DNA from 2 places in the Streptococcus fermentans genome. Region 1 is predicted to be linked to the other one. Evidence: predicted binding sites of a transcription regulator. Region 1 holds the regulator's gene; the other holds the start of a gene.
The links. The regulator HrcA, encoded in region 1, represses chaperone genes, less so after heat shock. The targets are predictions, from matches to a motif close to TTAGCACTCNNNNNNNNNGAGTGCTAA.
Positions count from the first base shown of each region.

Region 2: a site for HrcA is predicted at 1,875-1,901, ahead of AB2B50_RS07290 (ATP-dependent Clp protease ATP-binding subunit). Genes of this name have one in related genera too.

Region 1 is NZ_JBFNFG010000006.1:14,569-19,827, reverse strand. Features, by position in the region: gene dnaK (molecular chaperone DnaK) at 1-507, opposite strand, end outside; gene grpE (nucleotide exchange factor GrpE) at 878-1,393, opposite strand; gene hrcA (heat-inducible transcriptional repressor HrcA) at 1,420-2,454, opposite strand; gene AB2B50_RS06500 (DUF2812 domain-containing protein) at 2,621-3,127, opposite strand; gene AB2B50_RS06495 (DUF2812 domain-containing protein) at 3,149-3,724, opposite strand; gene AB2B50_RS06490 (PadR family transcriptional regulator) at 3,724-4,044, opposite strand; gene glnA (type I glutamate--ammonia ligase) at 4,165-5,259, opposite strand, start outside.
Region 2 is NZ_JBFNFG010000007.1:38,124-43,382, forward strand. Features, by position in the region: gene AB2B50_RS07290 (ATP-dependent Clp protease ATP-binding subunit) at 1-1,756, opposite strand, end outside; gene AB2B50_RS07295 (DUF1797 family protein) at 2,153-2,383, opposite strand; gene AB2B50_RS07300 (amino acid ABC transporter permease) at 2,580-3,269, shown strand; gene AB2B50_RS07305 (amino acid ABC transporter ATP-binding protein) at 3,262-3,996, shown strand; gene AB2B50_RS07310 (bifunctional methylenetetrahydrofolate dehydrogenase/methenyltetrahydrofolate cyclohydrolase) at 4,290-5,144, shown strand.

The DNA of each region.
Region 1 (5,259 bases):
AAGGTCGAATACCAAGATTTTTTCTTCTTTATCAGTCTTGTCCAAACCATAAGCAAGAGCTGCTGCAGTTGGTTCGTTGACGATACGTTCTACTTCAAGACCAGCGATTTTACCAGCGTCTTTTGTTGCTTGACGTTGAGCATCGTTGAAGTAAGCTGGAACTGTGATAACTGCTTTAGTTACTTTTTCACCAAGGTAGTCTTCAGCATAACCTTTCAAGTATTGAAGAATCATAGCTGAGATTTCTTGTGGAGTGTATTCTTTACCATTTGCAGAAACTTTTTCAGAAGTACCCATCTTAGATTTGATAGAGATCACTGTATCTGGGTTTGTGACTGCTTGACGTTTTGCAGCGTCACCAACGATGATTTCACCGTTTTTGAATGACACAACAGATGGAGTTGTGCGGTTTCCTTCTGGGTTTGCGATGATTTTTGATTCAGTTCCTTCAAGAACTGCAACTGCTGAGTTTGTTGTACCTAAGTCAATACCGATAATTTTAGACATGTGTTTTTCTCCTTGTTATTTATTCTCTTTTTTCTTTTTGATACTCTTCTTAAGTGGCGACGCCGTCAGAGCTTGACTTCGTCAATCTCTTTGACTAAACTTTGAGCCTAAGGTCTCAAAGTTTGCGAAGATACCGCCACGGCGAAGAGTATCGCCTTTGGTTCGCTTCGCTCACTATTGGCAAAGCTGAACCATTGTTTATCTTTCTTTCATAGTTTAGTGTCGTTTCGGACAAGGTTTCTATTATGTAAATTGCGACACGAGAAGTCGAAATCGATTTTATTTCGACGACGAGTTAGTAAGGAGGCTAGGCAAACGCCATAGCGATTGCCGTTTTCTGACGAGTTGCTTTAGCTACCGTCAGAATTGCCTAGTTATAAACCACTACCATAGCCGGTCTTAGGATGCGGTCATGGAGTTTGTAGCCTTTTTGGAAGACTTGTGCGATGGTATCTGCTGGATGTTCGTCATCTGCTGGAACTGTTTGAATGGCCATGTGGTAGTTATGGTCAAATTCTCCATCTGCTGGAATTTCTTCAATTCCTTCTTCTTTCAGAGCATGTATCAAACTTTCTTGGACCATTTCCAAGCCCTTCTTCACATCATCTGTCAACCCTTCGACGGCAAGGGCACGTTCAAGGTTATCCAGTGACGGCAAGATTGCTTTTGCCAAATCTTGGCTGCGATAGCGTTGCAAGAGTTGGCGTTCTTCATTGGCACGGCGCTGAATGTTTTGCATCTCTGCATGAGCTCGAAGATATTTGTTTTCAAATTCTTCGGCACGTTCATTTGCCAAGTCCAGTTCAGACTTCTCAGGAGTTGTTTCTTCAGCTGTTTCCACAACTTCCTCTTCTTTTACTTCTTCATTTTTAATATCTTGGGCCATTTTCGCCTCCTTTAATGATTTCAATCTTAATTCACTTCATAGTGGTTACTGCTGAGATAGCGGTAAAAATCTGTCAACTTCATAGTCAGAACTCGATTGACGACATTGAGTTGATTGACTAATTGTTGATAATCCAGATTGACCGGACCTATAATCGCAAGAATTCCAAATCCACGATAAGGAATCAGGAACTTACTGCTAATCACCGCTAAGTCAGCAAGACAAGATTCTTGGCTATCCGCAACTCGGACACTTTGCATCTGGTCGCCAATCAGATTCTCTCGAATTTCTAAAGCTACTTTTTGTGGCTGATCAAAAAACTGATAAGCTGCTAGATTTGCGAAATTCAGAAGATTGACTTTTCCAGAAACCACGATATTTTCATTGAACATTTCTTTGAAGATATGTTCAACGAGGTCCATGACGTTATCCGTTGTTGTAAAGTAACGTTGGATAATCTGCGGAATCTCTGTCCGAATCTTGTAGTGAATATCCAAAACAGTTTGATCCAGGAAACGCTCTTGAATCATGGTCTTGAGGCGATTTAAATCCTCCTGCAAGAAATTTCTCGGAATCAAAAACTGACTGGTAACTGTTCTAGACTCATCAAGCGTAAAAACTGCCAGAGCTGTATGTTGTCCGAGGACAACAATATCAAAAGCTGTTAGCTTCTGCCTACTTGGTTCGACATCTAGTGCTACAACCGTACAACCACTCAAGTCTGCCAAGATTTTCGTTGCCTCTTGAAGAATATCCTCAAGCTTGAAGAATTCTTGATCAAAGGCTTTTACAATCTCATAAACTTGATTTTCAGCTAAACGGTCAAAGGATAGGGAGTGTTTGACATAGTATTGAAATCCAGCCACACTCGGCATCCGACCACTGGAAGTATGAGCCTTTTCAAGCAAACCTTGCTTTTCTAGGGCTGCCATATCATTTCGAATGGTAGCACTACTTGAGTTGATAGACTCTTGCAATGCTTTGGATCCAACAGGTTCGTGCGTTTTGGTAAAGATGTCAATAATCAGATTTAAAATATTCTGCTGACGTTCTGTAACCATCTCGCTACTCCTCTCTGATAGATCGTTTTAGCACTCGATACATCCAAGTGCTAACTTATGATTCTATTATACACCCTTAGAAAAGAATGTCAAGACAAAAACTCAAAAAATTAGCACTCTTTTATCAAGAGTGCTAAAAATCGGTCTGAGGACCTAGAAACTAATGTCAATCAACCAGATATTTCCGTCTAAGTCTGTAAAAACTATAGATTAGATAAGAAATCATGAGAGCATATAGGGCAAAAATAAGGAAGAAAGACCGAGAGAGATTTTCGCGAAACAGGCTCATACAAACAACAAGACCACCAGAGATAGAAACTGTAGATGTACGAAGTCCAGATTTCACACCATCCCATCTAAGACGATTGTCCATGAAAAATTGATCATTCGGAACTAAATCACACTTTGCTTTTCGAAAAACAGTATAAGAACAATTTTCCACAAATTCCCATCCTCTATCCTTAATACTTTGTAAATCTAGCTCATTTTTTCTAAGGTAGCTAGTATTCCACACACGGTAAATCACATCATCAGGTTGGCATTGTTCAAAATAGAAAAATCCAAAACGATTCGATTTAAATTTCCAACCTTTCAAATGCATCTCATGCAAATAATCTTCTACCTTATCCAAATCAAAAATGGTAAACATTCGAAATTGTACTTTGCTATTCATTGTCTAACCTCCAAAATGGTTTTATTTATCAGATAATTCTTTCCACTTTTGAAACAATCTCCAACAAATATAAGAAATCTGAATCGCAAAAACGATCAATAAAGTACAGTCTATGCTAACAATCAAAAACATTCCCCAACTGAAAGAACCTCTTCCACTGAGTAACTTTGAGAAAACCGGTAGTAGCGCTGAAAAGAGAAGCAAGACAGGAAGCATCCGCATTATTAAAATGCGCTTGACCATAGCTAACTTCCCGGCCGCATCATTATAAATTTCAAACTCGGCATCTGATTCAATTTGAGAATAAGGTTTTCTAAAATAGGAAAAACCATTAAAGTCTGTAATATGCTCCCAGCTACAATCTTTAAACAGCTGTAAATAGGTGGCTCTCTCTGATTTTTTCATAGGATAAAAGTCCAACTGATAAACCACCTGCTCCGGTTGGCACTTTTCAAATGTATACTTAACCGCAACTACTAAGTTAGAATAACTTACTTCCTTAAGTTTCCAGCCCTGAGCATGCATTTCCCTGAGATAGAGAGCCTCTCTATCATAATCCGCAATGGTAGCAATTCTATAAACAACTTTCTTTTCCATCAAAGCTCCTCCCGACTGTTTCTATAGATCCGTTCAATACGTTTCAACTCAATCTCTAAAACTTTGCGACCCAAGTCTGTAATCTGATAGATTTTCCGTTTTTCCTCTTCTCGGACAAAGGAAATCAAACCATCCTTTTCCATCTTTGACAGGGTTCCATACATAGTTCCAGGACTAATCGAAACCTGTGAAGCTGTCATCTCTTTGACCTTTTGTGTAATACCATAACCATGGTTCTTCTTTTGCAGACAGAACAGAATATAAAATCCCGTTTCAGTCATGGGAAGGTAGACACGCCTAATCTTATCTGATAATTCCATTTAACCAGACCTCCTATTTAGTTCGATATATCGCATTTCGTTATACAAAATATATCACACCTCGATATAAAATGCAAGAAAAAAAAGATCGTCCTCACGGACAATCTTTTTGATTTATTATTAGTATAGATCTAGGTAGTTGTCAATTTCCCATTGCGAAACGAAGGTCGCATAGCTTGCCCACTCGATACGTTTGGCCTCAAGGAAGCTAGTATAGATGTGCTCACCTAGAGCTGCCTTAACCACTTCGTCTTCTGTCAAAGCTTTCAAAGCATTGTGAAGAGTTGATGGAAGGTCTGTGATGCCAGCCTCTTTACGCTCTTCAGCAGTCATAATGTAGATATTTTCTTCGATTGGTGCTGGTGCTTCGATTTTGTTTTCGATACCGTTCAAACCAACTTCTAAAAGAACAGCCATAGCAATATATGGGTTCGCCATTGGGTCCACTGAACGCAACTCCAAACGTGTTCCCATTCCGCGTGATGCTGGTACGCGGACAAGTGGTGAACGGTTACGGCCAGCCCAAGCGATGTAAACAGGGGCTTCGTAGCCTGGAACCAAACGTTTGTATGAGTTAACGGTTGGGTTCATGATTGCTGTATAGTTATAGGCATGTTTGATCAAACCACCAAGGAAGTAGTAAGCAGTTTCTGACAACTGCATGCCTTTTGGATCATTTGGATCAAAGAAGGCATTGTTTCCTTCCGCATCGAACAAGGACATATTACAGTGCATACCTGAACCAGCGATACCAAATTTTGGTTTAGCCATAAAGGTTGCATAGAGACCATGTTTACGCGCAATTGTTTTTACAACGAGTTTAAAGATTTGAATCTTATCACAAGCACGAAGAACTTCATCGTACTTAAAGTCAATCTCATGTTGACCTACAGCAACTTCGTGGTGACTTGCTTCAACTTCAAATCCCATTTTGGTCAAGACATTGACAATCTCACGACGAGTGTTGTCAGCAAGGTCAGTAGGCGCCAAATCAAAGTAACCACCCTTGTCATTTACCTCAAGAGTTGGATCTCCATTTTCATCAAGCTTAAATAGGAAGAATTCTGGCTCTGGTCCAAGGTTGAAAGATTTGAATCCAACTTCTTCCATGTGACGAAGAGCACGTTTGAGGTTTCCACGAGGATCTCCTGCAAATGGTTCCCCTTCTGTTGTATAGACATCACAGATCAATCCTGCGACACTACCGTTCTCATC
Region 2 (5,259 bases), on a different contig from region 1:
CTTGACCATCCGTTAAACGACCATCGTCCAAGACTTGAAGGAACATATGCATAACATCTGGATGGGCTTTTTCAACTTCATCCAAGAGGATCAGTGAGTAGGGGTTACGGCGGACTTTTTCAGTCAATTGACCTGCTTCATCATAACCTACGTATCCTGGAGGGGCACCAACGAGTTTAGCCACGCTGTGTTTTTCCATGTATTCACTCATGTCAAAGCGAATCATGCTGTCAGCAGAACCAAAGAGTTCGATAGCAAGCTGTTTAGAAAGTTCTGTTTTACCGACACCGGTAGGACCAACAAAAAGGAAGCTACCGATTGGACGGTTTGGAGTACCGAGTCCAACACGGTTACGACGGATAGCCTTAGCGATCTTATCAACTGCATCATCTTGACCAATAACATGAGCCTTGAGGTCATCTGCTAGGTTGATCAGTTGAGATTGTTCTTTTTCTTTCAAATCACCAACTGGAATATTAGTCTTTTGTTCGATGATGTGTTCAATCGTCTTTTCGCTGATGATTGGGGTATCCTGATCCGTTACCTTTGTTTTTTGCATTTCCTTGTATTTGGCAATCTGGTCACGGAAGTAGGCTGCTTTTTCAAAATCTTCATCGCGGGTTGCTTGTGCCTTGAGATTCTCTGCTTCGATTAAGCGTTGGTCAATGATCTTAGGATCTACAAAATTCAAGGTTAAGTTCATTTTTGAACCAGCTTCATCTAGAAGGTCAATGGCCTTGTCTGGCAAGAAACGATCTTGGATGTAGCGGTTAGAAAGGGTAGCGGCCGCTTCGATAGCCCCGTCAGTATAGTGAACATGATGGTAATCTTCGTATTTCTTTTGGATACCTTTCAGGATAATGATGGTTTCTTCAACAGTTGGTTCATCAACTTTGACAGGTTGCATACGACGTTCAAGGGCAGCATCTTTTTCGATGATGCGATATTCATTGAGGGTAGTAGCACCAACTAGTTGGAGTTCGCCACGAGCAAGAGCTGGTTTTAGGATATTTCCTGCATCCATATTCCCTTCTCCAGCAGAACCAGCACCGACAATTTCATGAATTTCGTCAATGAAGAGAATAACATCCTCGCGCTCACGAATTTCTTCCATGAGTTTTTGCATGCGTTCTTCAAACTGACCTCGGATACCTGTTCCTTGAACAAGGCTAACGACATCTAAGCGGATGACTTCTTTGCCTTGAAGCTTATGGGGAACATCACCGTCAACAATTTTCTGAGCTAAACCTTCGACAACAGCTGTCTTACCAACACCGGGCTCGCCGATGAGGACAGGGTTGTTTTTTGTTCTGCGGTTGAGGATTTCAATGACACGGATTATCTCTTCGTCACGGCCAATTACAGGGTCAATATTTCCGCGACGGGCAATCTCAGTAACATTGATACCATATTCATCCAAGAGTCCTTTTTCCTGGATTGGTGGTGGGGTTTGGGCAGGACCACGATTTTGGGAACCATAGCCACCATTTCCACCGTATCCACCCCCTGACTGAGTTGGGGGGATATTGTTGTTATTAGAAGAAGGTCTAAAGTTGTTGAGATCGTTAAAGAAGTCTCCAAAGGGATCAAAATCACGGTTGTTTAAATCTGTAATGCCCTTGAATAAGCTATTGTTAGGATCTGTTTTGATAATTTTGTAGCAATTTTGACAAAGGTCGATTTGCTTTTGTTGTCCATTGAGATTGGTATAAAGATGAATCGTTGAGTCATTGATTTTACAGTTTTGACAGAGCATACCGCCACCTCATTTCTTTCTTAGTCTTGACTAAATTTAAAAGGTCAAAAATAGTCAAACAAGTATATAATTTAATTATATCATGATTATTGGGCAATTCAAGTAAAAAGATTGGATACTAGCACTATAAATAGAAGAGCGCTAATCGTGAGAAAATCTTGATATCAAGAAAAAAATCCTATTTGTCATACAAAAAGGATTCTCGTTGGTGAAAGGCGGTGGGACAGAAATCGATAGACAAAGTCTCGATTTCGTAGTCCCAGCCCCGCGAAGATGATTAGGAGTTTTGGGAGTCTAAAAGACGAACGAAAAGTCCAATCAGCTACCGCGTCAAAGTTTGATTGCTAATAAAAAGTGAGGTCGGGATCTTTTTTCCCAACCTCTGTATATCTATTATTAGTATAGAAGTTCGTAAATTTCCATCGCAATCAAGTCGATGCTGTCAAAAGTATATGTTTCACGAGCTTCAACATCACGAAGTGTAAAGATTGGGCCATTTTCTTCATCATGGTTAAAAGCAACTTCAGCTACAACAACTCCCTCGCGCTCAAAGTTACGTTTTAAGTTACCACCATCTTTTGTCATTGCTTCTAGGCGGTTGATGATTCTAACCAAATGTGATTCCATTTTGATTCTCCTCCATTTCTTATCGTTACTATTTTACCATAAAGAGTATCCACTTGACTAGAAAAAACTAAGATTTCTCGCTATTTCTGTTTTCTTTGAAATTTTATTGAAAATAAAAGGAAAAAGATTGCATTTTTATTCAAAATATGTTATACTCATACAAGTTTTAAGTTAGAAATTAGAAAGTAGTGGATTTATGAATTTTTCTTTTTTACCTAAATATCTGCCATATTTTAATTATGGTGCTCTCGTAACGGTCTTGATTTCTGTTTTGGTTGTCTTTTTGGGAACAATTTTAGGGATAGTCTTGGCCTTTGCTCAACGTTCTAAAATGAAGCCCTTAGCTTGGCTTGCCAATGTTTATATTTGGATTTTCCGTGGAACACCTATGATGGTACAGATCATGATTGCTTTTGCTCTTATGCACATCAATGCTCCGACAATTCAGATTGGAGTTTTGGGAGTTGATTTTTCACGTTTGATTCCAGGGATTATCATTATCTCTATGAATAGTGGTGCCTATGTATCAGAAACAGTTCGTGCTGGTATCAATGCAGTACCTAAAGGGCAATTAGAGGCGGCTTACTCTCTAGGGATTCGTCCTAAAAATGCTATGCGCTATGTCATCTTGCCACAGGCTATCAAGAATATCTTGCCAGCCTTGGGGAATGAGTTTATTACCATTATCAAGGATAGTTCACTCTTGTCAGCAATCGGTGTCATGGAATTGTGGAATGGAGCTACTACGGTGTCAACAACCACCTACCTACCTTTAACTCCACTCTTATTTGCGGCCTTTTACTACTTGATTATGACCTCTATCTTGACACTAGCCTTGAAAGCTTTTGAAAATCGTATGGGACAAGGAGAGAAAAATAATGACTGAAACGCTTATAAAAATTGAAAATCTTCATAAAAACTTTGGGAAAAATGAAGTTTTAAAAGGAATTGATCTGGAGATTAAAAAGGGAGAAGTTGTGGTGATTATCGGACCGTCAGGTAGCGGGAAGTCAACCCTCCTTCGCTCCATGAATCTCCTCGAAGAAGCGACAAAAGGCAAGGTCATCTTTGAAGGAGTGGATATTACGGATAAGAAAAATGACCTCTTTGCCATGCGTGAAAAGATGGGAATGGTATTCCAACAGTTCAATCTCTTCCCCAATATGACAGTGAAGGAAAACATCACGCTTTCTCCTATCAAGACCAAAGGGGAAAGTAAAGAAGTTGCTGAGAAGAGAGCGCATGAGCTCTTGGAAAAGGTTGGTTTACCAGATAAGGCAGATGCTTATCCACAAAGTTTGTCTGGTGGACAGCAACAACGTATCGCTATCGCTCGTGGTCTTGCCATGGAACCAGATGTCCTACTCTTTGATGAACCGACTTCCGCCTTAGACCCAGAAATGGTAGGGGAAGTACTAGCAGTTATGCAAGAACTTGCTAAGTCAGGAATGACCATGGTCATCGTGACGCATGAGATGGGCTTTGCGCGTGAGGTGGCAGATCGTGTCATCTTTATGGCTGATGGCGTTGTTGTTGAAGACGGAACTCCAGAGCAAGTCTTTGAACAAACCCAAGAACAAAGAACCAAGGATTTCTTGAGTAAGGTTTTGTAAGAATATCGTAATTTAGAGAGAGTGGGACAGAAATCGGTAATTCGTTAGAATTCGATTTCTGTCCCACCTCCGTACAGTTGAGTAGGGCTATAAAAGCTGATGAAATCAGCGTAGTAGAGCCCACTCAACCACTGCGTCTTGCTCGACAATCCAAAGACAATTGAGAGGCTCGGACTTTTGTCCCAGCTTCTTTCTTATAGTTTCAGACTATAAGGTCTCTTAGGTAAGAAGTGTTAGAGGGACAAGTATATTTTTGATATAATAGAAGATATTTGTTAGAAAAGAGAAAACACATGACACAGATTATTGATGGGAAGGCCTTGGCGGCCAAGTTACAGGGACAATTGGCTGAAAAGACTGCGAAATTGAAAGAAGAGACAGGCTTGGTGCCTGGTTTGGTCGTTATTTTAGTCGGAGAAAATCCAGCCAGCCAAGTTTACGTTCGTAACAAGGAACGTTCAGCTATTGCAGCAGGATTCCAGAGTGAAGTTGTGCGAGTTCCTGAAACAATTACCCAAGAGGAATTATTGGATTTGATTGCCAAATACAATCAAGATCCAGCTTGGCATGGGATTTTGGTTCAATTGCCTTTACCAAAACACATCGATGAAGAGGCTGTTCTACTAGCCATTGATCCAGAAAAGGATGTGGATGGTTTTCATCCGCTCAACATGGGACGCCTTTGGTCTGGTCACCCAGTTATGATTCCTTCAACTCCTGCTGGTATTATGGAAATGTTTCATGAGTATGGGATTGACTTAGAAGGTAAAAATGCTGTCGTTATTGGTCGTTCCAATATTGTTGGGAAACCCATGGCCCAGTTACTGTTGGCTAAGAATGCAACTGTAACCTTGACCCACTCACGAACTCATAACCTTGCTAAGGTAGCTTCTAAAGCTGATATTCTTGTGGTAGCAATCGGTCGTACTAAATTTGTGACTGCTGACTTTGTCAAACCTGGGGCTGTTGTTATTGATGTGGGGATGAACCGAGATGAAAATGGCAAGCTCTGTGGAGATGTTGACTATGAGGCTGTTGCGCCAATCGCTAGTCATATCACACCTGTGCCTGGTGGAGTTGGGCCTATGACCATTACTATGCTAATGGAGCAAACTTATCAAGCTGCATTGCGTAGTTTGGATAGATAGAACAAGCATTTATTCTAGATAGTGAAAAAACAAGTTCTAAAAAATGAACTTGTTTTTTTCTTGCACTTATTTTAATAAAATTACAGTAAAACTTCTACAAATTATTGAAAAAACT